Regions from separate parts of the Allobosea rubneri genome, predicted to be linked through region 2. Evidence: predicted binding sites of a transcription regulator. Region 2 holds the regulator's gene; each other region holds the start of a gene.
The links. Region 2 encodes LexA, which represses DNA repair genes until DNA is damaged. Its sites were predicted from a motif close to TGTTCNNNNTGTGTTCNG; they were not measured.

Region 1 (7,134 bases), on a different contig from region 2:
GGCCGGGATCGGCGCGCTGCAGACCGAGCAGCACGGTCTCGCCCAGCCCCTTGGCGCCGATCATCGAGGCGACGACCACCATCGCCAGCGCCATCATGATCGCCTGGTTGAGCCCCTGCAGGATCGCCGGGCGGGCCAGCGGCAGCTCGACCAGCCAGAGGCCCTGGCGCGCACTCAATCCCAGCGCCCGTGCCGCCTCGACCGCACGCTGATCGACCTCGCGCAGGCCGAGTTCGGTCAGGCGGGCGAAGGGCGGCAAGGCATAGATCAGGGTCGCGACCAGCGCCGGCGCGCGACCGAGCCCGAGGATCATCGCGACGGGGATGAGATAGACGAAGCTCGGCACGGTCTGCATCAAATCGTAGAGCGGCGTCAGCGCCCGTGAGAGCCGCGGCACCCTGGCAGCCGCGACGCCCAATGGCAGCCCGAGCACAACGATCAGCGCGACCGCGACGACGATCAGCGCCAGCGACTGCATAGCGGCCGGCCAGACCCCGAGCAGAGCGAGCATCAGCACGAGCGCGGCCATGCCGGCCGCGAAGGCGATCCGTCGCGTGGCGAGCCAGGCCGCGAGCCCGACCATGGCGATGCCCGCCTCCGGCGGCACCTGCGCCAGCGCACTTTCGAGCAGCCGTACGGGCGCGGTCAGCCCGTCCGAAACGGCATCGAGCTTGTCGCCGGAACCGGTGACGAGCGCATCGACCAGCCGGTTGACGACGCCCTGGAGCGGCTTGCCGAGATCAGGCAGCAGGCCAGCGCTCACAAGCCGGCCTGAACCTTCGCAGCGACCTCGGCGGTGACCCAATGCCGCCAGTCATCCGGCCGGTCCTTGAGGAAGCGCAGCGCCTGCTCCTCCGGCGTGATCCCCGCCTTGCGGGCATCCCCCAGCATCTGTGAGGTCAGCGCGCTGCTGATGCCGTAATTCTTGAAGAAGCTCGTCAGCTGCGGGGCCGCCTGGGTGAAGGCGAGATTGGCGCCGATGACCACCTTGCTGACCGGGTAGGCGGTCGCCCTGGTCGGCTTGTCGCTCGCCTTCAGCTCGGCCCAGATCGCCGGGTCGAAGGCCGGCTCGCCGAGCTTGACGAGGTCATAGGCGCCGATCAGCCAGCTCGGGCTCCAATAATAGAACAGCACCGGCTGCCTGCGCTTGAGATTCGCTTCGATCGCAGCGACCAGCGCTTCGCCGGAACCGCCACGGACATTGTTGTAGTCGTCCGCCAGCCCATAGGCGGAGAGCTTCTTGGTGTTTATGCCTTCGCAGACCCAGCCGGCGACGCAATTGTAGAAACGGCCCTTGCCCGGCTCCTCCCTATCGGGGAACAGCGCCTTGTGGCGCTTGAGATCGGCGACCGTCTTCAGGTCCTTCGCCTTGGCATCCGCGCCCTCGACGAGATAGCGCGGCACGTACCAGCCCTCATTGGCATCGGGAAAGGTCGTGCCGAGCGGGATCACCTTCCCGGAGGCCTCCGCTCTGGTCCAGGCCTCGACCGGGTTCGCCAGCCAGATCTCCATGATCACGTCGACATCGCCGCGCGCCAGCCCGTTGACCAGCGGCGCGACCACTCCCGGCACGCGCTCGACCTTGCAGCCAAACCCCTTCTCGACCACCGCCCGCGCCACGGCTGTGTGGAAGGCGGCGGAATCGTAGTCGAGCCCGGCGATCTTCAGCGGCCTGTCGAGCTCACAGGAGAGAACGGGCGCGGCCAGCCCGAGACCAAGCAGCAGAGTTGCAGTGCGCAGAACGGCTTTCATCATGACGATCCCCCGCTGGCTGCCGTGCCCGGTCTGGGCACTTGACGGTTGGGCATGTCCACGAAGCGCGAAAGCGAGCGAAATGTTCCGCCCGGCAGGCGACGACATTAGCGCCACTTACCGCCTTGGGCACTGCGCAAACGGGTGATGGCATGGCCCGCCTGTCCGACCGGGCCTGTCAGCAGCGGTGGCGGCCGCTGGCCATCAGCATGGGATCTTGTCGTCCAACATAAGATCGAGTCGTCCCGGACGTAGCGAAGCGGAGATCCGGGACGACAATGCGATGGCGAAGCGCTCAGGATGAACGCCTCGGTTCCGAAGGGCCCTCAGCGGGGTGTGCCCAGCGCCCGCAAGGCCTTCAGTGTCTCGCGCAGGCCGCGATGCAGCGGCTTGTCCTTGCGCAGGACGAGGCCGAGCGTGCGGTGCACCCGCGGCGACAGGGAGCGCACGACCAGTCCCTCGCTCTCGCCGCGCACCGCCATGCCGGGCAGCACGGCGCAGCCGAGCCCGGCGCCGACCAGCCGCTTGATCGCCTCGACACTGCCGAGCGACATCACCGGCTTCAGCGTCACGCCGGCGCGGGCGAACCATTCATCGGCGATGCGCCTCGTGATGCCGCCTGGCTCGAACAGCAGCACCGGCAGCCGCGCCAGTGCCTCCGGCGTCAGTCGCACCGGCAATTCCATGCCCGGCGGCGCGATCACCGCGAACTCATCATCGAGCAGCGGCGTCACGTCGAGGCTGCGGCCGGCGGCCGGCAGCGAGACCAGGCCGATATCGATCTGGTTGTCCTCGATCGCCTTGACGATGTCGGAGGTGTTGCCGGTGCTGACAGTGATCTCCAGCGTCGGATGGCGCTGGCGTAGTTCCCGCAGCACCGGCGGCAGCAGGAAGATGCAGGCGGTGGCGCCGGTGCCGATCCGCACGCGACCCATCGCCCCGGTCGCATGCCGCGCCATCGCCTCCTGCGCCGCCGCGACCGCCGCCTGGATCCGCCCGGCATGGTCGAGCAGTTCGGTGCCCGCTGCGGTCGGCTGCGCCCGGCGCCCGACCCGCTCGATCAGGGTCAGGCCGAGCCGCCGCTCGAGCTCGCGGATCTGCAGGCTGACGGCCGGCTGGCTCAGGCCAAGCTTCTCGGCCGCGGCCGAGAAGCTCCCGAGCGCGATCACCTGGCGGAAGCTGTCGAGCTGGTCGAGGCGAAGATCGCGCATCTCAAAGAATTTCTCATGCTCTGCATAACTTCGAGAAGCTTCATTTATGAGACGGCAAAGCGCAAGGTGGCTTGGTCGGCGCGAGAACGGCGGCCGCAGGAACAGCAACGATGAAGCTGCCAACAAGAGATTTCTGGCGTGCCCTTGAGCCCTCATCCTGAGGAGCAGCCACAGGCTGCGTCTCGAAGGATGCTTCAGGAGGCTCCGAGGCCGTCTGGTGCATCCTTCGAGACGCCGCTACCGCGGCTCCTCAGGATGAGGGCTCAAGGGCACGCCGATATCGGCGTGACGCGACAGGAGGCGCTGACCGAGCGCCCCGACCAGACGGAAAGGCGGCCCTGCGGGGTCGGAACGATTGCGATGACGATCTCCGAGTTCGCCGGCCACACCGCGCCGCCCATCCTCGTCCGCGATGCGCAGGAGGCGGACATGGCCGCGATCCAGGCGATCTACACCCATCATGTCCTTTACGGTCTCGCCAGCTTCGAGGAGACCCCGCCGAGCGTCGAGGAGATGCTGGCGCGCCGGCAGGCGGTGCTGGGCCTCGGCCTGCCCTATCTCGCCGCCGAACAGGGCGGCCGGATCGTCGGTTACAGCTACGCGACGTCCTATCGCCCTCGCCCGGCCTACCGCCACACCATCGAGGACTCGGTCTATGTTGCCGACGGCTTCGGCGGTCGCGGGATCGGCTCGGCCCTGCTCGGTGCGCTGATCGCCCGTTGTGAGACCGGCCCCTGGCGCCAGATGCTCGCCAATGTCGGCGACAGCGCCAATGCCGGCTCGATCGGCCTGCACCGCCGCTTCGGCTTCGAGCCTGTCGGCACCTTGCGCTCGACCGGCTTCAAGTTTGGCCGCTGGGTCGACACCGTGCTGATGCAGCGCAGTTTGGGGCCAGGGGACCGGACGCTACCCGGCGGGATTGCTTAGTGCCATTGCTCCACAGCTCAGGTCATCCCGGGCGACCGAAGGGAGACCCGGGATCCATTCCGGAACCTCTTTCGGAAAGGCTCAGGAATGGATCCCGGATCGGCGCGGCCTCCGGCCGCTTGTCCGGGATGACACGCGTCAGGGTCGAATGTGACTGCGCATTGCTGCTGATGAGCCTATGATGATCCCCCGCCTCACCGTCTTCTGCCTCGGGCTGGCGCAGCTCATCTCCTGGGGCATTTCCTATTATCTGGTCGGCGCCTTCGGCGAACGGATCGCTGGCGAACTCGGCTGGTCGCAGGCGATCATCCATGGCGGGCTCTCGGCCGGGCTCCTGGTGATGGGGCTGACCTCGGGCGCAGTCGGCCGCCTGATCGACCGCCATGGCGGCCGCACGGTGATGTGCGTGGGCTCGCTGCTGACGGCCGCCGGCTGCCTCGGCCTCGCCTTCGCCCATACGATTCCCGCCTATTACGCCGCCTGGCTCTGCCTCGGCCTTGCCATGCGGCTCAGCCTCTACGATGCCGCCTTCGCCGCCCTCGCCCGGATCGGCGGCAGCGCCGCGCGTCGGCCGATAGCCCAGATCACCCTGCTTGGCGGCCTCGCCTCGACCGTGTTCTGGCCGCTCGGCCATGTGCTCGCCGAGCAATTCGGCTGGCGCGGCGCTCTCATCGCCTATGCGGGCTTCGCGCTGCTCACCTTGCCCTTGCACCTGACGCTGCCGGCCGCCTCGGCGCGGCCTTTATCCGACGCGGCCGCTGCGAAGCCGGTCGTCACGCTCAGCCCGGCCGATACCCGCTTCGCCGGCCTGCTCTACGCGCTGATCGTCACCTTCGCCGGCATCCTCAATGCCGGCATGTCCGCCCATATGATCGGCATCCTCGCCGGGCTCGGCCTGCCCGCTGCGGCCGCGGTCTGGATCGGCTCGACGCGCGGCATCGGCCAGTCGCTGGCGCGGCTCGGCGAGGTGCTGTTCGGCTCGCGCACCAGCCCGTTCGATCTCAACCTCGTCGCCTGCCTGGTGCTGCCGCTCTGCTTCGTCGTCGGGCTCGCCGGCGGGGCGAGCGCCATCGCGGCGCTGGCCTTCGCCTTCTGCTATGGCGCCGGCAATGGCGTGCTGACGATCACGCGCGGCACCCTGCCGCTGATGCTGTTCGATCCGAAAAGCTATGGCGCCTATGTCGGCCGGCTACTGGCGCCCGGCTTCTTCCTGTCGGCCGCCTCGCCGCTCGGCTACGCGCTGCTGATCGAGCGCTATGGCGCCTCGGCGGCGCTGATCCTGTCGGGGACGCTGGCGCTCGCCATGCTGGTTTCGGCGATACTGCTCCGGCGACGCTTCCGCAGCCTGCCACGCTCCTGACAGCGCCTGTCAGCAAGCGCGACAAGAACAATGCAGCAACATCCGCGGCTGCGTGCTACTCATGCCCGCCTCTCGCCCAGCTGCACTGGCACGGCCCGGCGATTGCCCTATCTGTACGGCTAAAGCTCAATCGGACACCACCATGGCCCGCAAGACCACGCTCGCCGAACAGGCCGCGACGCTGGAAGACATGTTCGACCGCAAATCCGCACAGGATTCGGCGGCCGATCGGAATGCCCGCGTCATCTCCGTGCGCGGCGCGCGCGAGCACAATCTCAAGAATGTCGACCTCGCCATTCCGCGCGACAAGCTGGTGGTGTTCACCGGGCTTTCCGGCTCGGGCAAGTCCTCGCTCGCCTTCGACACGATCTATGCGGAGGGCCAGCGCCGCTATGTCGAGTCGCTCTCGGCCTATGCCCGCCAGTTCCTCGAGATGATGCAGAAGCCCGATGTCGACCAGATCGACGGGCTCTCGCCCGCCATCTCGATCGAGCAGAAGACGACCTCGAAGAACCCGCGCTCGACCGTCGGCACCGTCACCGAGATCCACGACTATATGCGCCTGCTCTGGGCGCGCGCCGGCATCCCCTATTCGCCCGCCACCGGCCTGCCGATCGAGAGCCAGACCGTGCAGCAGATGGTCGACCGGCTGGTCGAGCTGCCTGAGAAGACCCGCGGCTACCTGCTCGCGCCCGTCGTCCGCGGCCGCAAGGGCGAGTTCCGCAAGGAGATGGCCGACTGGCTGAAGCGGGGTTTCCAGCGCGTCAAGGTCAATGGCGAGTTCTACGAGATCGCCGACGCGCCTTCACTCGACAAGAAGTTCAAGCACGACATCGACGTCGTCGTCGACCGCATCGTCATCCGCCCCGATCTCGGCGCCCGCCTCGCCGACTCGCTGGAGCAGGCGCTCGACCTCGCCGAGGGCATCGCGGTTTTCGAGTATGCCGACGAGAAGGAAGAGAACGGCGAGGCCAAGCGCGTCACCTTCTCCTCGAAGTTCGCCTGCCCGGTCTCCGGCTTCACCATCCCCGAGATCGAGCCGCGTCTGTTCTCGTTCAACAACCCGTTCGGCGCCTGCCCGACCTGCGACGGCCTCGGCCACGAGATGCGGATCGATCCGGAGATGATCGTCCCGGACCATTCGCTCTCGCTGAAGAAGGGCGCGATCGCGCCCTGGGCCAAGTCGACTTCGCCCTATTACGGCCAGACCCTCGATGCGCTCGCCAGGCACTTTGGCTTCTCGACCACCAAGCCCTGGTCGGAGCTGCCGCAGAGTGCCCGCGATGCCATCCTGTTCGGCACCGGCACCGAAGCCGTGCGCATGGCCTACAATGACGGCCTGCGCGCCTATGAGGTGAAGAAGCCCTTCGAGGGCGTGATCACCAATATGGAGCGGCGCTGGAAGGAGACCGAGAGCGACTGGGCCCGCGAGGAGATCGGCCGCTTCATGTCGGAGACGCCGTGCGCCGCCTGCAACGGCTTCCGGCTCAAGCCCGAGGCGCTGGCGGTCAAGATCGACATGGCGCATATCGGCGAGATCTCGCAGCTTTCGGTCAAGGACGCGCTCGCCTGGGTCACGGCCCTGCCCTCGCGGCTGTCGGCGAAGCAGAACGAGATCGCCCCGCGCATCCTGAAAGAGATCCGCGACCGGCTGACCTTCCTGCTCGATGTCGGCCTCGAATACCTGACGCTGGCGCGCGGTTCCCGCACGCTCTCCGGAGGCGAGAGCCAGCGCATTCGCCTCGCCAGCCAGATCGGTTCGGGCCTCACCGGCGTGCTCTATGTGCTCGACGAGCCCTCGATCGGCCTGCACCAGCGCGACAATGAGCGCCTGCTCGGCACGCTGCGCCGCCTCAGGGACCTCGGCAACACCGTGATCGTCGT
Region 2 (7,134 bases):
CACTGCGCGATCCAGCCGACCGAACGCGCCAGCGCGAACAGCGCCGTGAACATCGAGGTCGGGAAGCCCATCGCCTTGAGCGTGATGCCCGAATAGAAATCGATGTTCGGATAGAGCTTCTTCTCGATGAAGTAGCTGTCGGAGAGGGCGATGCGCTCCAGCTCCATCGCGACGTCGAGCAGCGGGTCGTCCTTGATGCCGAGCTCGTTCAGCACCTCATGCGTGGTCTTCTGCATGATCTTGGCGCGCGGATCGTAGTTCTTGTAGACGCGGTGGCCGAAGCCCATCAGGCGGAAGGGATCGTTCTTGTCCTTCGCCTTGGCGATGTATTTCGGGATGTTGTCGACCGAGCCGATCTCCTCGAGCATCTTGAGGGCCGCTTCGTTGGCGCCGCCATGGGCGGGCCCCCAGAGGCAGGCGATGCCGGCCGCGATGCAGGCGAAGGGATTGGCGCCCGAGGAGCCGGCGAGGCGGACCGTCGAGGTCGAGGCGTTCTGCTCGTGGTCGGCGTGCAGGATGAAGATGCGGTCGAGGGCCCGCGCGAGCACCGGGTTGACCTTGTACTCCTCGGCCGGGACTGCGAAGCACATGCGCAGGAAGTTGGAGCTGTAGTCCAGCGAGTTCAGCGGATACACGAAGGGCTGGCCGATCGTGTACTTGTAGGCCATCGCCGCCAGCGTCGGCATCTTGGCGATCATCCGCATCGACGCGATCATGCGCTGCTGCGGATCCGAGATGTCGGTCGAGTCATGGTAGAAGGCCGACATGGCGCCGACCGAGGCGACCAGCACTGCCATCGGGTGCGCATCGCGGCGGAAGCCCTGGAAGAAGCGGGCCATCTGCTCGTGCACCATGGTGTGGCGCGTGACGCGATAGTCGAAATCGGCCTTCTGGGCCGCGGTCGGCAGATCGCCATAGAGCAGCAGGTAGCAGGTCTCGAGGAAGTCGCCATGCTCGGCGAGCTGTTCGATCGGGTAGCCGCGATAGAGCAGCACGCCCTCGTCGCCGTCGATATAGGTGATCTGCGACTCGCAGCTCGCCGTCGAGGTGAAGCCGGGATCGTAGGTGAACATCCCGGTCTGGGCGTAGAGCTTGCCGATGTCGATGACCGAAGGTCCGATCGATCCAGCCTTGACCGGCATGTCGACGGTCTTGCCGTCGACACTCAACTGACTCGTGGTTCCGCTCATGGATGCCGATCCTTTCAGGCTCGATCTCAAATCATCTCAGCGGCCGAATGTCGTTCCGACCGATCACTGGTCATCTGGCGCCGTCCGAAGCTCCGCAATGCCGGCTCCATGACGGAATGTGAGGGTGCCGCTGCGGCGAGGAAGCGTTCATCAGACTGATTTTGAAGCGTTTTTGGCAGCGGCCGCTCCGGGGAAGGAGCAGCCGCCACGCCGCGTTGCTAGACCATTTCCGGGAGGGGTTCAACAGAGAGCGACATGGCCTTCGCTGTTACCTCCCGCAGTGCGGCATCGCCGCTCCTGCGCTGCCGGCTCAGGCGACGTCGGAGAGCCGCGCCAGAACCTCCTCGCGCCCGAGCACGGCCATCACGTCGAACAGCCCCGGAGAGGTGGTGCGGCCGGTCAGGGCGGCGCGCAGCGGCTGCGCCACCTGGCCGAGCTTGACGCTGTTTGCCTCGGCGAATTCACGCACGGCGGCTTCGAGCGCCGGGGTTTCCCAATCCGGCAGCGCCGCGAGCTTCGCGGCCAGCTTCGGCATCCGCTCGCGCGCCGCATCGTCGAGCAGCGCAGCCGCCTTGGGCTCGAGGGCCAACGGACGCTGGGCATAGAGATAGAAGGCGCTGTCCAGCAGTTCGACTAAAGTCTTGGCGCGTTCCTTCAGTCCGGGCATGGCGGCGAGGAACCGGCTTTCGAGCGCCGGGTCGAGTTTCGCCGGCACACCGCGGGCCGGCCCGATCTCGGGCAGGATCGCCTTGAGCGCCTCCAGCAGCTCGCGGTCGTCCGACTGGCGCATATAGAGCCCGTTCAGGTTCTCCAGCTTGGCATAGTCGAAGCGCGCCGGAGAGCGCCCGATCGACGAGAGGTTGAACAGCGCCGTCATCTCCTCGGTCGAGAAGATCTCCTGGTCGCCATGGCTCCAGCCGAGGCGCAGCAGATAGTTGCGCAAGGCGGCCGGCAGATAGCCCATGGCCCGGTAGGCATCGACCCCGAGCGCGCCATGGCGCTTGGAGAGCTTGGCCCCGTCAGCGCCGTGAATCAGCGGGATGTGCGACATGCTGGGAACCTTCCAGCCCATCGCCTGATAGATCTGCGTCTGCCGCGCCGCATTGGTGAGGTGATCGTCGCCGCGGATGACATGGGTGACACCCATGTCATGGTCATCGACGACCACGGCGAGCATGTAGGTCGGGTTGCCGTCGGAGCGCAGCAGGACGAGGTCGTCGAGATTCTCGTTCTGCCAGACGACGCGGCCCTGGACCTCGTCCTCGACCACGGTCTCGCCGGTCTGCTCGGCCCGCAGGCGGATCACTGGCTTGACGCCGGCCGGCGCCGTCGCCGGGTCACGGTCGCGCCAGCGCCCGTCATAGCGCATCGGCCGGCCTTCGGCCTTGGCCTTCTCGCGCATCTCGTCGAGTTCCTGCGGCGTCGCATAGCAATAATAGGCATTGCCGGCGGCGAGCATCTGCTCGGCGACCTCGCGGTGACGAGCGGCGCGCTGGAACTGGTAGACGGTCTGGCCGTCCCAATCGAGGCCGAGCCAGGACAGACCGTCGAGGATCGCGGCGATCGCGGCATCGGTGGAGCGCTCGCGATCGGTATCCTCGATGCGCAACAGCATCCTGCCGCCATGGCGGCGTGCATAGAGCCAGTTGAACAGGGCGGTGCGGGCGCCGCCGATATGGAGGAATCCGGTAGGCGACGGCGCAAAGCGCGTGACGACCTCATCGCTCATGAAAGAAGGACTCCGACGGAACGGGCGGATGAAGGGCGAGGGCCGGCTCACGGGCGGTCTCGGCCGGGGCTGACAACCGGCGCGGTCGCTGTAACATGGCTTTGCGGCCGCCGTTAAGCGCTTCCTGCGCCGGCGGCGAAAGGGAGGCCGATTGCTCTCCGTTCCGCCCGGGCGTCGCCGCAAGGCCGTTGCGGCTGTCCTTGCCTTGCAAGGCGGGGCAGGGTGGACGCGCCGTCTGACGCAGAGCCCAGCCTGGAATCCCGCAAGCTGGCGCATGCGCCTAGGTGCCATGCTTGAAACCGAGGTCGAGCGCCGCCGCCTCTTCAACTGGCTGCCCGTGCCGCTCGGGCTCGGCGTCATCCTGTATTTCCTCGCCGATCGTGAGCCGGGCCTGATTGCGCCGCTGCTCGGCTTCGCCTTGTCGGCGCTCGCAGCGTCGCTGCTGCGCCACAAGCGCCTCGCCATGGCGATCTGCCTGGGGTTCGCCGCCGTCTTGGCCGGCTTCGCGGCCGGAGCCTGGCGCACGGCGAGTATCGCGGCACCGGCGCTCGCCCGCCTCCATGTCGGCAAGGTCACAGGTTTCATCGAGGCGCTAGAGCAGCGCGAAAAGGGTGTCCGCCTCGTTCTGCTGGTTACCGACATGCCGGGTGTCGACCCGCAGCAGCGGCCGCGCCGGATACGTGTCAGCACGGCCGCGACGACACTGAAGCCCGGCGATCACATCGTCGCGACCGCGCGGCTCCTGCCGCCGCCCGGGCCGGCGCGTCCCGGCGGCTACGACTTTGCCCGCGACGCCTTCTTCCGCGGCATCGGTGCCGTCGGCAACATCGCCGGCAAGGTCGCGCTGGCACCGGCGCCGGTGCCGCAGTCGCGGCAACTCGCCTGGAGCGTCGCCATCGACCAGGCCCGCAATGCGCTGACCGAGCGCATCGCCACCATCGGCGGCGGGCAGGCGGGAGCGATGGCAGCCGCCCTGGTCACCGGCAAGCGTGGCCTGATCACTGAGCCGACCAATGACGACCTGCGCGCCGCCGGCATCTACCACATCGTCTCGATCTCCGGCCTGCACATGGTCCTGGCGGCCGGCACGATCTTCTGGCTCGCAAGGGCATTGCTGGCGCTGTCGCCAGGCATCGCGCTGTTCTGGCCAGTCAAGAAAATCGCTGCGCTCGCCGCCATGTTCGGCGCTACCGCCTATTGCGTCTTCTCCGGCGCTGAAGTCGCGACCGTGCGCTCGCTGATCATGACGCTGGTGATGCTCGGCGCCATTCTGGTCGACCGGCCGGCCCTCAGCATGCGCAACCTCGCCTTGGCGGCGATCATCGTCCTGCTGCGCGAGCCGGAGGCGCTGCTCGGGCCGAGCTTCCAGATGTCCTTCGGCGCGGTCGCGGCGCTGATCGCCTTCGCCGAACGCTGGCAGGAGCGCCCGCCTGATGCGGCTGCCGCCAGCTGGCCCTGGCCGCTGCGGCCGCTCTGGCTCTCGGCCGTCGGCATCATCGTCACCACCTTGCTGGCGACGGCCGCGACTGCGCCCTTCGGCGTCTACCACTTCCAGACCTTCAACCCGTTCGGCCTGCTCGGCAACGCGCTCGCCCTGCCTTTCGTCTCGCTCATTGTCATGCCGGCCGCGGTCTTCGGCGTGCTGGCTTATCCGTTCGGGCTCGACTGGCCGGGCTGGGCCCTGATGGGCTGGGCCTCCGGTCTCGTCCTGCAGCTCGCCCATTGGGTCGCCGGTATCGAACGCTCGACCATGGTGCTGCCTGCCTTCGATCCCGTGGCGCTCGCCCTGTTCGCGCTGGCGCTGCTCTGGCTGACCTTGTGGACGACGGCCCTGCGCTTCCTCGCGGCGCTGCCGCTCTGCGCCGGCCTGGCGCTCGCCTCGGACCCGACGCGGCCCGACATCCTGATCGAGCGCGACGGTTCCGGCATCCTGGTGCGCGGTGCCGAAGGACGACTCGTCCTGGCAGGCAAGCCGAGTCGCTTCGTGCTGACGCAATGGCTCCATGCCGACGGCGATTCCCGCCCTCCGGATGATGCCACCTTGCGAGAGGGCGCCGCCTGCGACGCGCGCGGCTGCGTGATCCGTCTCAAGGATGGCCGCAATGTCGCCTACACAAAGGACCGCGTCGCCATCGTCGAGGACTGCCAGCGCGCCGACCTCGTCGTCACGCCGCTCCACGTCAATGGCACCTGTACCGCCCGACTGATCGACCGGGCCGCGCTCGCCCGCGATGGCGCGACGGCGCTTGGGTCCATGCGCGGCGGCAGCTGGCGCGCCTACACCGCCGAGGACGCAACGCGCCTGCGACCCTGGACCCGGGCCCGGCCCGCTCCTGCGACCGTGCCTTCTTCATCGGAGCCAGCACGTACGCCCGCAAACGTGCCGACCGAGCAGGCGGAGGACAGCGGGATGCTTCAGTAGCGCCGCATCAGATTGACGAGCCGGCCCTGGATCTTGACCCGGTCCGGGCCGAGCACGCGGGTCTCATAGGCCGGGTTGGCCGCTTCGAGCGCGATCGAGGAGCCGCGCTTGCGGAGGCGCTTCAGCGTCGCTTCCTCGTCGTCAATCAGGGCGACGATGATGTCGCCGGTATTGGCCGTGTCCTGCTTGCGGATGACGACGGTGTCGCCGTCGAGAATGCCGGCCTCGATCATCGAATCGCCGCGGACTTCGAGCGCGTAGTGCTCGCCGCCGCCGAGCATGTCGGCGGGCATGGAGACGCTATGGCTGCGATCCTGGATCGCCGAGATCGGCGTGCCGGCGGCGATGCGGCCCATGACTGGGATGGAGACGGTGGAGCGCCCGTTCTCCTCGGCGCCCGCCGGGCGCGGCTTGGCTAGATTGGCTGCCGGGGCAGGCGGGGTCTGGCCGAGGCCGCCCTGAACGACCGACGGGCTGAAGCGCCCGCGCTGCGCCTGCGGCCCGCCGATCCCGTCCGGCATCTTGATGACTTCGAGCGCGCGGGCGCGGTTCGGCAGCCGGCGAATGAAGCCGCGTTCCTCCAGCGCCATGATCAGCCGGTGGATGCCGGATTTGGAGCGTAGGTCGAGCGCGTCCTTCATCTCGTCGAAGGAGGGCGGTACGCCGGATTCTCGCAGGCGTTCATGGATGAAGCGAAGCAGTTCGAACTGTTTGCGTGTCAGCATGATCTCGCCGCCCCGGCCTTTCGCATCGGAATCGAAACAAAGCACGAACAACATACCCGTTCGCCTTGTGTTCCGCAAGGGACGTCCATCGGCCGTATTGCGCCGCGCGAAACTGGCCCTTCTGCGTGCAAGCGAAGCTTTGTCCAGCGTGGGGTGCCACGGCGAGAGGGAGGGAGCGATGGCGGTCAAGCTGACGAGTCTGAGCGCTATGATGGCCGCGGCTGTGGCCGGTATGGCGAGTGCCGCCGAACTGCCGGTGCGCGGCGAATTCGGCGATCCGACGCAGCAGGGCTGCAGATGGCTGAAGGAGGGGACCGAGGGCGCCTATGTCGGCTTCAACCGCGGCGGCCGCACCGGCGAGGCAGGCGAGGGCGGCTGCCATTTCAGCCGGATAGAGCGCGTATCCGCCAACGAATACCGGATGAGCGGCACCTGCTTCAGCATCGACGGGCCGAAGCGTCGCGCCAGCCGGACCCTCAAGGTCGTCTCGAACGACGAGGTCGTCTATGGCGGCACGCGCTATCTGCGCTGCCGCTGATCGGCCTCAGCGCAACCGGATAATCCGGCACGGATCGCCGGCCTTGGCCGGTTCGGCGAAAACCGGCCGGATCACCAGCGCCTCGGCCCGGGCGAGGTTCGCCAGCATCGAGGAATCCTGCTTGGGAAAGGGCTTCACCCGGCGCTCGCCTGCCTCCGTCACGAAGGTCGAGCGCAGATAGTCCTGGCGCTCGTCATTCGCCGGCAGGTCGACGGCGAGGACCGCCGGCTCGCCGCGGTCGCGCTCCGGCTCGGCCATGCCGAGCAGGGCCTCGATCAGCGGCGTGACGAAGAGGTGTCCGCAGACGATCGAGGAGACCGGGTTGCCGGGGAGGCCAAGCGCGACCATCGGGCCGAGCCTTCCCATCATCATCGGCTTGCCCGGCCGCATCGCGATCTTCCAGAAGCCGAGATCCATGCCCTGGGCCTTGAGTGCGGCCTGGACGAGGTCATGCGCGCCGACGGAGGCGCCGCCGAGCGTGATCAGCACATCGGCATTCGCCGCCTTCGCCGCCTCGATGCGGGCCGCAA
Region 3 (7,134 bases), on a different contig from region 2:
ACCATGCCGGAATTGGCGAACATCAGCGTCGGGTCGTTGCGCGGCACGAGCGGGCTCGACGGCACGACTTCGTGGCCCTGGCCCTTGAAGTAGTCGAGGAAGGTAGACCGGATCTCGTTGACGCCGCTCATCGCAATCTTGGCTCTGGTTCTCTGGCAAGGGACCGGCGCAGCCGGAAAGGGTGAAAGGTTCTAGTCAGCGCGGTTGCGGCTGTCCAGAAACGCCGTCGCCGGCAATGCCCCCGATAAGGGGTTGGAGTCAAAAAGAAACGGACGGCTCGCGCCGCCCGTCTCGTATCGCCCTGCCGAACGGGTCGGAGGAGGGGGCCTCTTAGGCCTCGCCCTCGTCGAGATCCTCGGCGGTCGGATCGGCCTGATCGAGGATGCGGTCGGCGACGAGGCCGGAATTCTGGCGGATGGTCGCCTCGATCCGCGCCGCGACGTCGGGGTTGGCCTTGAGGAAGGCCTTGGCGTTCTCGCGGCCCTGGCCGAGGCGCTGGCTGTCGAAGGAGAACCAGGAGCCCGACTTCTCGACCATGCCGGCCTTGACGCCGAGATCGATGAGTTCACCGACCTTCGAGATGCCCTCGCCAAACATGATATCGAACTCGACCTGCTTGAAGGGCGGCGCGACCTTGTTCTTGACGACCTTGACACGGACCTGGTTGCCGGTTGCCTCGTCGCGCTCCTTCAGCGTCGAGACGCGGCGGATGTCGAGACGGACCGAGGCATAGAACTTCAGGGCGTTGCCGCCGGTGGTGGTCTCGGGCGAGCCGTACATCACGCCGATCTTCATGCGGATCTGGTTGATGAAGATGACCATGCAGTTCGAGCGCGAGATCGACGCCGTCAGCTTGCGCAGCGCCTGGCTCATCAGGCGGGCCTGCAGGCCGGGCTGGACGTCGCCCATCTCGCCCTCGATTTCGGCGCGCGGGGTCAGCGCGGCGACCGAGTCGACCACGAGCACGTCGATGGCGCCGGAGCGGACGAGCGTGTCGGTGATCTCGAGCGCCTGCTCGCCGGTGTCCGGCTGGGAGATCAGGAGGTCGTCGAGATTGACGCCGAGCTTGCGGGCATAGACCGGGTCGAGCGCGTGCTCGGCATCGACAAAGGCGCAGACGCCGCCCTTCTTCTGGGCTTCGGCGATGGTGTGCAGGGCGAGCGTGGTTTTGCCGGAGGATTCCGGCCCGTAGATCTCGACGACGCGGCCCTTGGGCAGGCCGCCGACGCCGAGCGCGATGTCGAGGCCGAGCGAGCCGGTCGAGACCGTCTCGATCTCGATCGCCTGCTGGTTCTTGCCCAGGCGCATGATCGAGCCCTTGCCGAAGGCCCGTTCGATCTGCGAGAGCGCCGCGTCGAGCGCCTTAGCCTTGTCCATCGAAGAGCCTTCCACGAGCTTGAGATTCGCCTGATTCACGACGTGCGCTCCTTATGGCAGGGGCGCGAGGACATCTCAATCGCGCCGATCAGCGACTATGGTCACTGTTTGTTCTCATGCGCAAGTTCTTTTTTTGTTCTCGACGATGTAGCGGTTTCATATGCCCAGCGGGGCCGGGCTCGACGCCTGCCTCCGGCCGCGACAGGCTCGTGCGCGGGCAACGTCGGAGGCGGGTGGCGAGGCCCTGCCGGCCGGTTCCAGGCCGCGCATGCGCCCGGCGCAGGGCCGTCCGCACATGGCCGGCCTCGACCGTGAAGGCGCGTTGCAGGAAGACCGGGACAACGCCGCCACGCGCATATCGGCCCGGCCTCGATGCCGGACAGCATGAGATCCGGTGGCGGCGAGTCGGGGGGAACTGGTGTGAAGCTGCCATTGTGGGGAAGCGCGCTCAGCGCGACTCTCCTCGCGCAAGTCGCAAGCTCGTTCGCCGCCGCCGCGATTCCGCTTCTGGGGCCGATCCTGACGCTGCGCTGGGGCCTGGCCCCCGAGGATATCGGCTATGTCTCGGCCGTGGTCTCGGTCGGGATATGCTGGTTCCTGGCCTGCGGCGGGCCGATGCTCGATCATTACGGACCGATCCGCACCTTGCAGCTCGGCCTGGTCCTCGTCGCCGCGGGCCTCGCGCTGCTGGCGCAGCCGCTCGGCGCGCTCGGCCTCGTCGGGGCGCTGCTCGTCGGCCTGGGGCTGGCGCCGAACACACCCGCCGGCAGCCAGGTGCTGATGCGTGCCTCACCGCCGGAACACCGCACGCTGATCTTCTCCATCAAGCAGGCGGGCGTGCCGCTGGGCGGCGCGATCGCCGGCATCGTGGTCGCGCCGCTGGTGCTGGCATTCGGCTTCACCGGCGCGGTCGTGGCGCTGGTCGCCATCGTCCTCGCCTGCGCCCTGCTGGCCCAGCTCTTCCAGCGGCGGCTCGACGCGGAGAAGGGGCCGCGGAATCCGGGCTGGCCGCGCCTGTTCCTGTCGCCATCCTCCCTGACCAGGGCGGCGCGGGTTCTCAATTCCCATCCGGCCTTGCCGATGCTGACCGCGATGGGGGTGGCGTTCTCGATAACGCAGTCCTGCATCACGGCCTTCACCGCGACCTATATGGTCACCGAGCGTGGGCAGAGCCTGGCGCAGGCCGGGCTCTACATGTCGATGCTGCTGGCGGCGAGCACGGTGGCCCGCATCTTCTTCGGCTGGCTGGCCGACAGGCTGGGCAATGGCCTGACGCTCCTGTCGGTCCTGGCTCTGGGAGCGGGCGGCGCGGTCCTCCTGCTGGTCTGGTCAGCGCCCGCCAGCCCCTGGCTGATCTATGGCTGCATGGTGCTGGTCGGCGCGACCTCGATGGGCTGGAACGGCGTCCATATGGCCGAGTTGGCGCGGGCTTCGCCGGCCGCGCTGATCGGCGAGGTAACCTCCGGCGCCAGCCTGTTCGGCTTCATCGGCTCGATCTGCGGTCCGCTGATGTTCGCCGTCGTCGCCGGGAGGACCGGAAGCTTCACCTGGCCGTTCGTGCTCGTCGCCGGCCAGCTGATCGCCTTCGGCGTGTTCGCGCTCTGCCGCAGGCCGGATCGTACGCCGCCGGCCTAGGCGGGAGCCGGACGGGCGAAAGGAGCGGCCCTCGCACTGCGGCACAGCGATCGAAGCGGCGACGTGCTATGCCGTCCGGGCTTCCCCCGCAGATCGGGCCCTTCATGCGCACCCGGCTTCTTCGTCTCCTGCTCATCCCGGTCGATCTCGTCGTCGGCCTGATCATCGTGCTCGACGAGCTGGCGCGGCCGCTCTACCGGCCGCTGCTTGCCTGGTTCGGCTCATTCCGGATCGTGGCCCGGATCGAGGCGGCGATCGGGCGCCTGCCGCCCTATGGCGTGCTCGCCCTGCTGGCGGTGCCCTTCGCCGTGGCCGAGCCGCTGAAGCTGCTCTCGCTGCTTCTGCTGGCGCGCGGCGCCTGGTTCGGCGGCATCGCGCTGATGGCGGTCGGCCATCTCACCAGCTTCCTGCTGGTCGAGCGGGTCTACCATGCCGGGCGCGCGCAATTGCTGACGATCGGCTGGTTTGCGCGCTGCATGGCCTGGCTCGACCGGATCAGGGAGATCGTGGTCGAGCGGGTCAAGGCGTCCGCCGCCTGGCAGCGCGCCGTGGTGCTGGGCCGGGCAGTACGGGAGCGCGCGCGCTCCTGGCTCGGGCGGCTGCGGGCCCGGCGGCAAAGGAGAGGGAATTCGGGCTGAGGCGACGGCGGGATCAGCTCGCCGGTCTGCCGGGTTGCCTCTGGTCCTCCGGTTCCCGCTGCTTCTGCCAGGCCGCGCCGAGGCGCTCCAGCTCCAGCGTGTAGCAGTAGATCGCGAACAGCATGGCAAAGACCAAAAGGCAGCGCCAGAGCAGCCCGGCGTCGAGGCTGAGCTGCTGGATCGCCGGCAGCTGGCGCAGGAAATAGATCGAGAAGAGCGCCCCGCCGAAGATCGAGGAGAGGCGGCCGGCAAAGGCGAGGAGGTGGCCGAGCACCGGGCTGTAGATGCCGTCCGGCACCGGCACATGACCCAGGCGCGTCCAGTAGCAGCTTTGGCCGATCAGGATCGCGATGACGACCTGGAGCAGGATCGAAGCCGGCAGGCTGTGTAGCTCGCCGGGCTTCTCGGTGACGATCCGGAAGGCCATGTGGATGTAGAAGAGCAGCAGCGCGGCGCAGATGGTCTGCAGCAGGAGCAAGATGCCATAGGCGAGGCGCGGCCGTGCGGTCATGGCGGCAAACTAGAGCATTTTTGAGCGAAGTGGGTACCGGTTCGCGTGAAGAAAATGCGATGAAACAAAGAGATAGGGCATTCCCGCGATTCTCTGCATCGCGGAAATGCTCTAATCGCTGGCCGGGGGCGATCAAACCGAGGGCGCGCGCAAGGCGGCGACCGCCAGGGCCGCGGCGGCGCGGCCGGCGGCCTCGACATAAGCCGGGTCGCGGTGGATCAGCATGATCGCGAAGGCGCCGTCCATCAGCAGCACGATCTGGCGCGCCAGTTCCGCTGGCGCAGCTATGCCATGGGCCGCGCAGGCGCCGGCAAGCCAGCTTTCGAAGCCGGCCTTGTGGCGGGCGCCGATCTTGATGGCAGGATGGCCGGGCAGGGCGGCGAGCTCGGCGGCCGTGCGCAGGAAGCCGCAGCCCTTCCAGCGCGGATTGCGCGCGGCACGCGCGAGGTTCTGGAATATCGCCTCGACCTTCTCCGGCAGTCCGCCCTTGGCAGCGTCGAACCAGCCGGCCATCAGCTTGAGATTGGGCTGGTCGCGCGCTTCGAGATAGGCGGCGACGAGCTCGTCCTTGCTCTCGAAATGGTAGTAGAGCGTACGCTTGGTCAGGCCCGCCTTCTCGGCGACGGCATCGACGCTGACCGCGCGGATACCCTCGGCATAGAAGAGCTTGCTCGCGGCGTCGACGATGCGCTTGCGCGTCGGGCTTTCGGGTTCGGTCATGCCGCTATGTATACCGTATAGGTAGTATACGTAAACGGTGCGGCGAGGCAGCGTAGCGGCATCCAAAACCGCTGGAGCCCACGCCATGTCCGAGATCGACACCGTCCTCATGCAATGCCGGGAGGGCGTCGCGACGCTGACGCTCAACCGCCCTGCCAAGCTCAATGCGCTGAACTATGCGCTGATCGACCGCCTGCTCCTGCTGCTGGACCGGATCGAGACCGATCCTGCCATCCGCGCGGTGATCCTGACCGGGGCGGGCGAGCGCGCCTTCTCGGCCGGCGGCGACATCGCTGAGTTCTCGCGCAGCGTCGCGGCCGGGCCGGACTATGCGGTGCGGGATTTCGTCCGCCGCGGGCAGGCCCTGACGGCGCGGCTCGAGGCCTTCCCGAAGCCGGTGATCGCCGCCGTCAACGGGCTCGCCTATGGCGGCGGCTGCGAGATCACCGAAGCGGCCCATCTCGCCATCGCAAGCGAACGGGCGATCTTCGCCAAGCCGGAGATCAATCTCGGGATGCCGCCGACCTTCGGCGGCACGCAGCGCCTGCCGCGGCTGGCGGGGCGCAAGCGGGCGCTGGAGCTGCTGCTGACCGGCGATCCGTTCACACCGGAGCGGGCGCTCGAGATGGGGCTGATCAACCAGATCGTGCCGCATGATGAGCTGCTGCCGGCGGCAAGGGCGCTGGCGCAGCGGATGCTGCGGCATTCGCCGCTGGCGGCGGCCAGTATCCTCACGGCGGTGACGCGCGGGATCAATGGCAGCATTGGCGAGGGCTTGCTGATCGAGAGCGAGCAGTTCGCGCGGATGGCGCCGACCTTCGACCTGCGCGAGGGGCTCGATGCGTGGCTGGCGCGACGGGCGCCGAACTATGCCGGCGCCTGGTCGCGCGCCGCCGCGGCGAAGTGAGGCAAGAGCCGATGCAGAGCTTCACCAGCTTTTCCCGCGAAGCATTCACGGCCTTCCGCGAGGCCGCTCGCCCCGGCCCGGTGCAGATGCTCAACCTGGTCCGCCTGCATGAGCGAGCGCGGTATCCCGACGAGCGGGAGGCGAGCGGTGCCGACGCCTTCGCAGCCTATGGCCGGATCAGCGCGCCGGTGCTGGCCCGGCTCGGCGGCCGCATCCTCTGGCGCGGCGATTTCGAACAGGCGCTGATCGGTCCCGGCGGCCAGCGCTGGGATGTCTGCTTCATCGCGGAATATCCGAGCGTCGAGGCGTTCGCCGCCCTGTTCCGCGATCCGACCTACCGCGAGGCGATGGCGCATCGGCAGGCGGCCGTGCGCGATTGCCGGCTGCTGCGCTTCGGCGCGACCGAGGCCGGTGCGGGCTTTGCCGGATAGGCGAGGCCGGGGCGCCAGCGAGACCATCAACGAATTAGTCGGCATTCTCCGCGATAACGCCTCGGGCAAGCTGGAAGCCCGAGGGCCTGTCATGAAGATCGCGATCGTCGGCACTGGCTTTGTCGCCGACTATTATATGACGACCCTCGCCAATCACCCGGAATTGGTGCTCGCTGGAGCGTGGGATCGCGATGCCGCGCGGCTCCAGGCCTTCTGCGCCTTTCATGGAGTGTCGGCTTATGCCGGTCTCGATGCGCTGCTCGGCGACCCCGGGGTCGGCATCGTCGTCAATCTGACGACGCCGGAAAGCCATTACGAGATTTCCAGCCGCGCGCTTGGCGCCGGCAAGCATGTCTATAGCGAAAAGCCGCTGGCGATGGATTTTGCGCAGGCTCGGGAGCTGGTCGCGCTGGCGCGGCAGCGCGGGCTGACGTTCGCCGCCGCGCCGGCCAACGGGCTCAGCGATGCGCATCGGCTGGTGGCTCAAGCCCTGCGCGACGACAGGATCGGCAGGCCGCGGCTCGTCTATGCGGCGATGGAGGACGGGCCGGTCTTTCGCGACAAATGGGCGACATGGCGTTCGCGCTCCGGCGCTGCCTGGCCGGGGCTGCACGAATTCGAGATCGGCTGCACGCTCGAACATGCCGGATATGCCCTGACCTGGCTGGTTTCGCTGTTCGGCCCGGTCGAGAGCGTCACCGCCTTCGCTGCGCTGACCTTCCCGGACAAGGGGCCGGGCACCGAAGCGCTGGCGATGGCTCCGGATTTCTCGGTCGGCTGCCTGCAGTTCCGCTCGGGCGTGGTGGCACGGCTGAGCTCCGGCCTGGCGGCGCCTCGGGATCGCTCCTTGCAGGTCTTCGGCGATGGCGGTTCGCTCACCGTGCGCGACCTCTGGGACAACCGCTCGGCCGTGCA
Region 4 (7,134 bases), on a different contig from region 2:
GGTCGTTTCTGGCCGGCTCGGCCGCCGGTCTCGGCGCGCTGGCGCTGGGCGGTTGCGCTACATCCGACGGCATGAGCCTCGCCGAGGCGCAGAAGCTCTACGGCCCGGTGCCCGAGGAGAAGTTCCCGGTTCCGGCGATCGATGTCAGCAAGGTCGATCCGAAGTACTTCCGGCGGACGGTCGCCTACGACACCAAGGAGCCGGCCGGTACGATCATCGTCGATCCCGCCAATTACTATGTCTATCGCGTCGCGGGCGACGGCACCGCGACCCGCTATGGCGCCAATGTCGGCCGCGACGGCTTCCGCTGGAACGGCAACGCCTATGTCGGGCGCAAGTCCGAATGGCCGACCTGGACGCCGCCCAAGGAGATGATCAAGCGCCAGCCCGAGGTCGCGAAATATGCCCGCGGCATGCCGGGAGGCCTCGAAAACCCGCTCGGCGCGCGCACGCTCCATCTCTACCAGAACGGCGCCTACACGCTTTACACGATCTATGCGTCCCTCGACGCGGAATCGATCGGCAACGGCATCACAAGCGGCTGCGTCGGCCTGCTCACGCAGGACATGATGCACCTCTACGCCCAGACCCCGGTCAAGACGAAGGTGGTCGTCCTGCCGGCCTAGGCGAAAGCTGACGAAACCGCTGCATTTGCGCAGCGCGATGCGCCGCCGCTTCCCGGAAGCGGCGGCGTTGTCGTTTCCGCCGCTCTCGACGGTCGGGCGAATCTCGAACGGGATTCGGGGAGGCGATGTCCGCAGGGCTACCCCCGAAGAGCCGTGGCCTTGCGCAGGCCCCGAAGCCAACATGGCGCTTGCGTGTGTGACGGGCGCCTTCGCGCGCCGGCATTGGGGCTTTCGGCGGAATGACCGAGGACAGCAAGTTTCGATACTTCCTGTGCCGCCATGCGCACGATCCCGTCGAGATCAACCTGTCGGAGTATGTCGACCCTTTCGTCGACGTCTTCCTGGCGTATTGGGTCGGTGTCCTGAAGATGCTCGAGGTCCTGCTCGATGCAGAGGGCCTCGTTTTCTACATCGTCTGGGGTACGGAGACGGTGCGGGAGCTGCCGAGCTACGGGAAGAACGTCGTCGTCCTGCTCCTGATGGAGGAGTTCTGCGAGATACCGCCCTATTTCGACAAGGTGCGCTACGTCTTCAAGACGCACGGCTTCTTCCCCTATGTGAACACGCTTCAGCTGGGCGCGAGCGTGGCATTGCTGGTGAAAGCGGTCAGGGACGCCGCTCGCTGGGCCTGCAGCAGCGGCCTGCTGGCGCTCCGGCACAAGGGCGCGATCGCCCGCGAGGAGGGCGGCATGACCGTGCCGCTCGGCTATGCCAGGCAGACGGACCTGCCGGGCAAGCCCTTCGCGGAACGCCGCTACGCGATCTCCTTCATCGGCAGCGTGAAGCAGCGTGCCTACCACCCGCTCTCCATCCGCGCGCTGCTGGGAACGCCGAAGGACATTGCGCGTTCGCGCATGATCGACGAATTGCAGTGCCTCGCACAGAGCAGGCCGGGCGAGGTATTCTGGGCCGATTCAGGCTCCTACATGAACGGGGTGCTCTCCGACGGGGTCCGCTATTCCGAGCTGATGGCCGATTCCAAGATCTGCCTTGCCCCACGCGGATCCTCGACGGAGACCTTCCGGCTGTTCGAGGGCATGCGTCAGGGCTGCGTCGTGATCTGCGACCGGGTGCCCCGGCACTGGTTCTTCGAGGATTGCCCCTTCATCCAGCTCGACGACTGGTCCGAGCTCGGCCCTTGCGTGAACGACCTGCTCGCCGACCCGGAGCGCCTCGAAGAATTGCACAGGCGCGCGCTCGACTGGTGGCAGCGGCGCTGCGCGCCTCAGGCGCTCGCCGGCGTCATGGCGGAGCGCCTCGCGCGGGCGCCGCAGATCGGCGGCCGAGCGGAGGCGGATGTTTCTGGGCTGGAGCCTCAGCTCTGAGCCGCGCTAGACGCGCAAGTTTTGCAAGTGGCTCCAGCAGTGCGATCGCCGCACGTTCGGGGGCGAACAGGCGAGGGCACTATGGATACGGACCCGGCGGACAAGGATCGCGTCACACAAGTCCTGAAGAAGCATCTGGAACTCGCGCAGGAGCAGCTCGACATGGCCGAGCGCGGCGTCCTTCTGTCGATCGACGGCGCGCCGGAAGGCATCAACCTGACCAGGGAAGCCCTGGCGATCCGCGTGGAACAGTTGCAGGGCGCACTCGACAGGCAGCAAGGGCGCGGCTGAAATCGGCTCCCGACCCGACACGGACGACGATGTCGTCCGCATTCTGCCAGCTATGCGGGATCCAGAGCTTTCCGCTCAATGCGATCCGCGATGCTATTGGACCAGCTCGAAGTCGCCGGGCTTCCAGCTCTGGTCGAACCAGGGCTGCAACGGCGCATAGAGCCTCAGAATGGCCTGCCAGCTTTTGCCGGAGCGGGTTTGCACCCAGTTTCCTTCCTGACCTGCGGGGGCCTTCGGGCCGAACCAGAGGGAGAAGGAGCCGTCCGAGTTGGCCTTGAGGCGCTTCTCGCTGCTGTCGATGCCTGCGCTCTTCTGGTCGGTCTCGAGCATCGACCGCGTCTGGGAGTCGTAGACCGTGAAGGACCAGAACTGTCCGGCCGGCACCGGGCCGGGCAGCGTGATCTTGTAGGTCTTGCCGCCGTCGAGGAACTCACCCTTCGCATCGCGGGCGGCAAAAGCGTAGGCCGAGCCGGTGCCCGGTTTCGCGGCCGCCATCGCCGGGGTGATGCCGGTCGCCGCGTAATGGAACAGGGTCCGCGCATCCAGCATCCGCTCGCCTCTGTCGAGGAACTGATAGCTGTTGCCGATGAAGCCGTTGCCCCATTGGCGGTCAGGGAAGAACTTCACCCTTGGATCGCGGGGCGCGAACAGGATGGCGCGCGCAGTGGCGTTGCCCACCGCGACTGCCTCCACGAGGATCGCCTTCAACCGCGCGTCCGGGGCAAAGGGTTGCCCCTTCTTGATGCCGATGGCTGCGAACAGTCCGACGATCTCGGGGTCGAACGCATCGGCAGGTTCATGCTGGATGACCTCGTTGATCTCTTCGTAGAACTTGAAGTCGTTGGAGTGGATCGTGTTGATCTGCTTGCCGGAGATGTCGACAAACGCGGTTGGTGGCGGGTTGGCGGCGGCAGCAAAGGGGTAAACTCGCAGACGCTCCTTCACCACCCTCACCGCCGCCGCGACGTCGTTGTTCTCGACGAAAACCCGGGCCAGGAGCCAGTTGATGTAGGTCGGTGATCGAGCAATGAAGTAACCGTCGGTCGGCAACTCCCCCTTGTAGTCAGGCGGCACGAACAGATACTTGCCGCCCTTGCCACGGTCCGGCCCGGTCAAGCCGACATCAGTCACGAAGCGGAAATAGGCATCGTCGACCGGACCGAGGGCGTTCGGCGGTACCTCGACGACGACGGGACCGTCCTTCAGATCGACGCAGAAGAAGTTGTAAACGGTTGTCGCGTTCGGGGTCAGGAAGAGCGAGCGCGCATCCATCAATTCCTCGGTGATACCGACCGCCTTGTTGTTGGCGACACCGGCGTCGTTCAAGCCCTTGCACATTGCATGCAGGGACGCGGCCGGAATGCCGGACAGGAACGCCTCGATGCCGCGTGAGAAATCGAGTTGGTCGTAGACCTTCCTCACCGTTTCACCGTCCGGCAGGCCATCGAAGAACTTCAGCGTGCCGATCCGGGTATCGATGCTGCCGGGTGTCGTGATCGACGGCGGGACCTTGGCGGCATATTTCGGCGCCTCCTGAGCTGGAGCCGCGACAGAACCCAGCAACAGCAGGGCAGAAACTGTGGTGGCGAATGTCGAAACGGCGTTGTTGTTCAAGGCCATCGTCATCTTCTCCAAACGTCACTGACTGAAAAGCCGTCGCCGGACCGGCGATAGCCCCGATCCGATCAGTTTCCGGCCTGTGGGGTCGGAAACGACCACTGTCCCTTGAGCACCTCCTCGCGGGGGCGATAGAGCCGCACCAGGTAGTTCCAGCCCTTCATGATGGGGAGGCAGTTGGCGACCTTGCCATCGCAGCCTCCGAACTGGAGCGAGACGGAGCCGTCCGCATTCTTCTTGGCGGTGACATTGTTGAAGGCGTAGGCGTCGTACGGGTTCTTCTCGAAATAGCCTTCGGCGTTGTAGACCGTGAGCGACCAGAAGCCGTCGACCGGAACGTCCTTGGGGACAGTCAGGCGATAGACCGTCGTGCCGTCGTTCTTCGGCAACGTCACGTTGAGATAGATGGCATCCTTGTCGGGGTTTCCACCCCAGCCCGCCGCTGTTCCCAGCAAGTGCCGGATCGGATCGACGTCACGACGGGCGCCGAATGCGTTCTTGAAGTCCGGCAGCGTCGATTGCAGCGTCAACAGGGCGTCCCGGACCTTCTTCTGACTGGCCGGATCCCATTGGGTGATGCTGAAGCTTCCGACGTTCGCCTGCTCGATCTTCAGGGCATCCTGCAAGGCGTGGACCTGTTCGAGGTCTTTCGGGTTCGCGGGATCGACGAATGTCCGCACTCCCAGAAGAAAATAACGTGTCCCGACCTTGTCCTTCGAGAAGGTGTAGGTGCCCGGCTTGTAGAACACGCCACCGACGTAGTGATCCTGGTCGATCGTGAACAGTGACATGAAGCGTTGCCCGGCGTCGGGAAGCGTAACGCTGACGGGACCCGCATCGAGATCGATCACCGCCGAGGAGTAGAGCGTGTCGCGGTTCAACCTCACGACCGATTGCGCGTCGACCGATGGCGGCTGGCGATGATGGAAGAACGTCCCGAGACCGCCTTGCTTCACCATGCCGCCGAAATAGAGGTCGGTTTCGGCACGCGTGAAATTATCCACGGTGACGGGCTGAGGCTGCGCCAGAGCACCGACGGTCGACAACAGCATTACAACGCCTGCCACGGCCGTTCTCATCAGGGGGGCCTCCACGCCAATTCCGAGGGCAGCGCCGCGCGATCCGAAGGTGCGAGCAGTTGCTCTGCTTGCCATTGTCCTGCGGATCGCTACGGCGCGAATGCGGCAAGGTCGGATGGCGTCATCAATACTGTCAAGCCGGAATGACGCCGTGTATCCGGTCGATCAACCGTCCCGAAACGATCCACGAAATCTTAAGCATGGGAGCGCCAGCGATCCAGCGGCCTCCCAAGCTGAGCAGTCCGGCGGACTCGCGGCCAAGCCGTATGCATGGACATGTCGGACATCCCACCACCGAACCTTTGCCGGAGATGCTCTTGGCAGGAGGCGACCGGCTTCAACGGCTGCTCTTCGGCGTCGAGGAAAGGTCTGCTTTTCGTCGCCGCCGCTTTGCGCTTGTCGGCAGGTAACCCGGCGCTGACGGGGAGGCTACGAATCTCCGGGGACAACTTCCGATTTGGCCCTTGAACAAAACGAGAACATCATTGATAGTCCGTGCCGGGATCGCTAGGGTCCGCTTCCGGTCGATCGGCCGGTTTGTGGTGAAGTGCGCAGGAAAACGGAGCCTGTCATGGCTGGTAGCGTCAACAAGGTCATTCTGGTCGGCAATCTCGGGCGCGACCCCGAAGTGCGGCGCCTCGGCAGCGGTGAGCCGGTCGTCAATCTGCGCATCGCCACTTCGGAAACCTGGCGCGACAAGCAGTCGGGCGAGCGCAAGGAGCGCACCGAGTGGCATTCCGTGGTGATCTTCAACGAGAACCTCGCCAAGGTCGCCGAGCAGTATCTGAAGAAGGGCTCGAAGGTTTACATCGAGGGCCAGCTCCAGACCCGCAAATGGCAGGACCAGTCCGGCGTCGAGAAGTACACGACCGAGATCGTGTTGCAGCGCTTCCGCGGCGAGCTGACCATCCTGGACAGCCGCGGCCAGGGCGGCTCTGACGAATATGGCGAGGGCGGCGGTGGTTCCTTCGAGGATCGCTCCTCCGGTGGCGGCTCCTTCGGCCGCCAGAGCCCGATGGGCGGCAGCGGCGGCGGCTCGCGCCAGCCGGCGATGTCGGGCGGCGGTTCGGGCGGCTCGCGGTCCTCGAGCCATCTCGACGACGACATCCCGTTCTAGTTTCGCGGCGGACGGACGGTTTCGTCGGTCTCTCGGTCAGGGGGCGTCTCGCAAGAGGCGCCTCTTTTCGTATGGTGCGGGACGAGGGCGCGGGCGGGAGCGATGCAGGGCGGCATGCTGAAGCTGGACCATCTCACCGTGATCGCCCCGACGCTTGCCGAGGGCGCCGCGCATGTGCGGGCCTGCCTCGACCTCGACGTCCCCTTCGGCCAGCGCCATCTCTACATGGGCACGCATAACCACCTGCTGCAGCTCGGTGGCGGCGTCTATCTGGAGATCGTGGCGCTGGATCCGGAGGGTAGGGCGCCCGGCCGGGCGCGCTGGTTCGGCCTCGACGATCAAAAGCGGGTCAGGGCCGATTGGGAGGAGGGGCGGCGCCTGCGCGGCTGGGTCGCGCGGACCGATGCGATCGATGCGGTGCTCGCTGGCCGGGGCGGCATGTTCGGCCGCAAGGTCGCGCTTCCCGCAAACGATCCGGCCTTCGATTTCGCGATTCCCGACGATGGCGCGCTGCCGCTAGACGGGACGATGCCCTCGATCATCGACCGGCGTGGCAAGCCGCGCTCGATGGCTGCGATCGCCGATCTCGGGGCGCGCCTGCGCGGCTTCTGCCTCGCGCATCCGGAGCCGGAGACCATCGCGGCGCTCTATCGCGAGCTCGCGGTCGAGGGCGCTCCGGTGCTCACTCAGGGTCCGAGGCTGCGCTATCGCGCGCAGATCGAGACGCCGACGGGGCTGAAGGACCTCACCTGAACGCTGCCGATGCGCGGTTCGCAGCTGGTCGATGCGGCCGGTCGGAAGGCCGTCGGCGAACCTCCCGCGAACCGCAGGGCGGCTGCCCGCCAGCGGCGATGGACAAAGCCGGCGAAATGGCCAATCTCCTCGTTATCGCCACGCTGTCCTGCGAAACCCTGCCATCATGACCATTCACGATTCCGCCGTTCCCGCGCTCTCCGTCTGGGTCGCGCTGGAGAGCCCCACCCATCACGTGCCCGGCGTCAACGGCATGATGGACCTCGTCGCGAGCGAGGTCGAAGGCCTGCCGATCGCGGTCGAGCGCATTCCCGGCCGCGACGGGC

Region 1: a site for LexA is predicted at 5,274-5,291, ahead of uvrA (excinuclease ABC subunit UvrA). Genes of this name have one in related genera too.
Region 3: a site for LexA is predicted at 1,501-1,518, ahead of recA (recombinase RecA). Genes of this name have one in related genera too.
Region 4: a site for LexA is predicted at 5,403-5,420, ahead of ssb (single-stranded DNA-binding protein). Genes of this name have one in related genera too.

The regions. Positions count from the first base shown of each region.
Region 1 covers NZ_JAWDID010000040.1:19,754-26,887, reverse strand. The annotation lists gene RKE40_RS21230 (ABC transporter permease) at 1-763, opposite strand, end outside; gene RKE40_RS21225 (ABC transporter substrate-binding protein) at 760-1,755, opposite strand; gene RKE40_RS21220 (LysR family transcriptional regulator) at 2,079-2,963, opposite strand; gene RKE40_RS21215 (GNAT family N-acetyltransferase) at 3,219-3,890, shown strand; gene RKE40_RS21210 (MFS transporter) at 4,072-5,250, shown strand; gene uvrA (excinuclease ABC subunit UvrA) at 5,393-7,134, shown strand, end outside.
Region 2 covers NZ_JAWDID010000005.1:60,665-67,798, reverse strand. The annotation lists gene gltA (citrate synthase) at 1-1,190, opposite strand, end outside; gene gltX (glutamate--tRNA ligase) at 1,501-2,919, opposite strand; gene RKE40_RS05215 (ComEC/Rec2 family competence protein) at 3,209-5,341, shown strand; gene lexA (transcriptional repressor LexA) at 5,335-6,066, opposite strand; gene RKE40_RS05205 (hypothetical protein) at 6,245-6,604, shown strand; gene RKE40_RS05200 (molybdopterin molybdotransferase MoeA) at 6,611-7,134, opposite strand, start outside.
Region 3 covers NZ_JAWDID010000073.1:14,116-21,249, reverse strand. The annotation lists gene alaS (alanine--tRNA ligase) at 1-131, opposite strand, end outside; gene recA (recombinase RecA) at 331-1,416, opposite strand; gene RKE40_RS27000 (MFS transporter) at 1,798-3,012, shown strand; gene RKE40_RS26995 (hypothetical protein) at 3,117-3,650, shown strand; gene RKE40_RS26990 (hypothetical protein) at 3,664-4,161, opposite strand; gene RKE40_RS26985 (TetR/AcrR family transcriptional regulator) at 4,294-4,881, opposite strand; gene RKE40_RS26980 (crotonase/enoyl-CoA hydratase family protein) at 4,967-5,788, shown strand; gene RKE40_RS26975 (DUF1330 domain-containing protein) at 5,800-6,219, shown strand; gene RKE40_RS26970 (Gfo/Idh/MocA family protein) at 6,311-7,134, shown strand, end outside.
Region 4 covers NZ_JAWDID010000040.1:29,205-36,338, forward strand. The annotation lists gene RKE40_RS21245 (L,D-transpeptidase) at 1-626, shown strand, start outside; gene RKE40_RS21250 (glycosyltransferase family 47 protein) at 866-1,951, shown strand; gene RKE40_RS21255 (hypothetical protein) at 2,033-2,242, shown strand; gene RKE40_RS21260 (DUF1254 domain-containing protein) at 2,336-3,862, opposite strand; gene RKE40_RS21265 (DUF1254 domain-containing protein) at 3,928-4,938, opposite strand; gene ssb (single-stranded DNA-binding protein) at 5,510-6,055, shown strand; gene RKE40_RS21275 (VOC family protein) at 6,170-6,808, shown strand; gene RKE40_RS21280 (M20 family metallopeptidase) at 6,975-7,134, shown strand, end outside.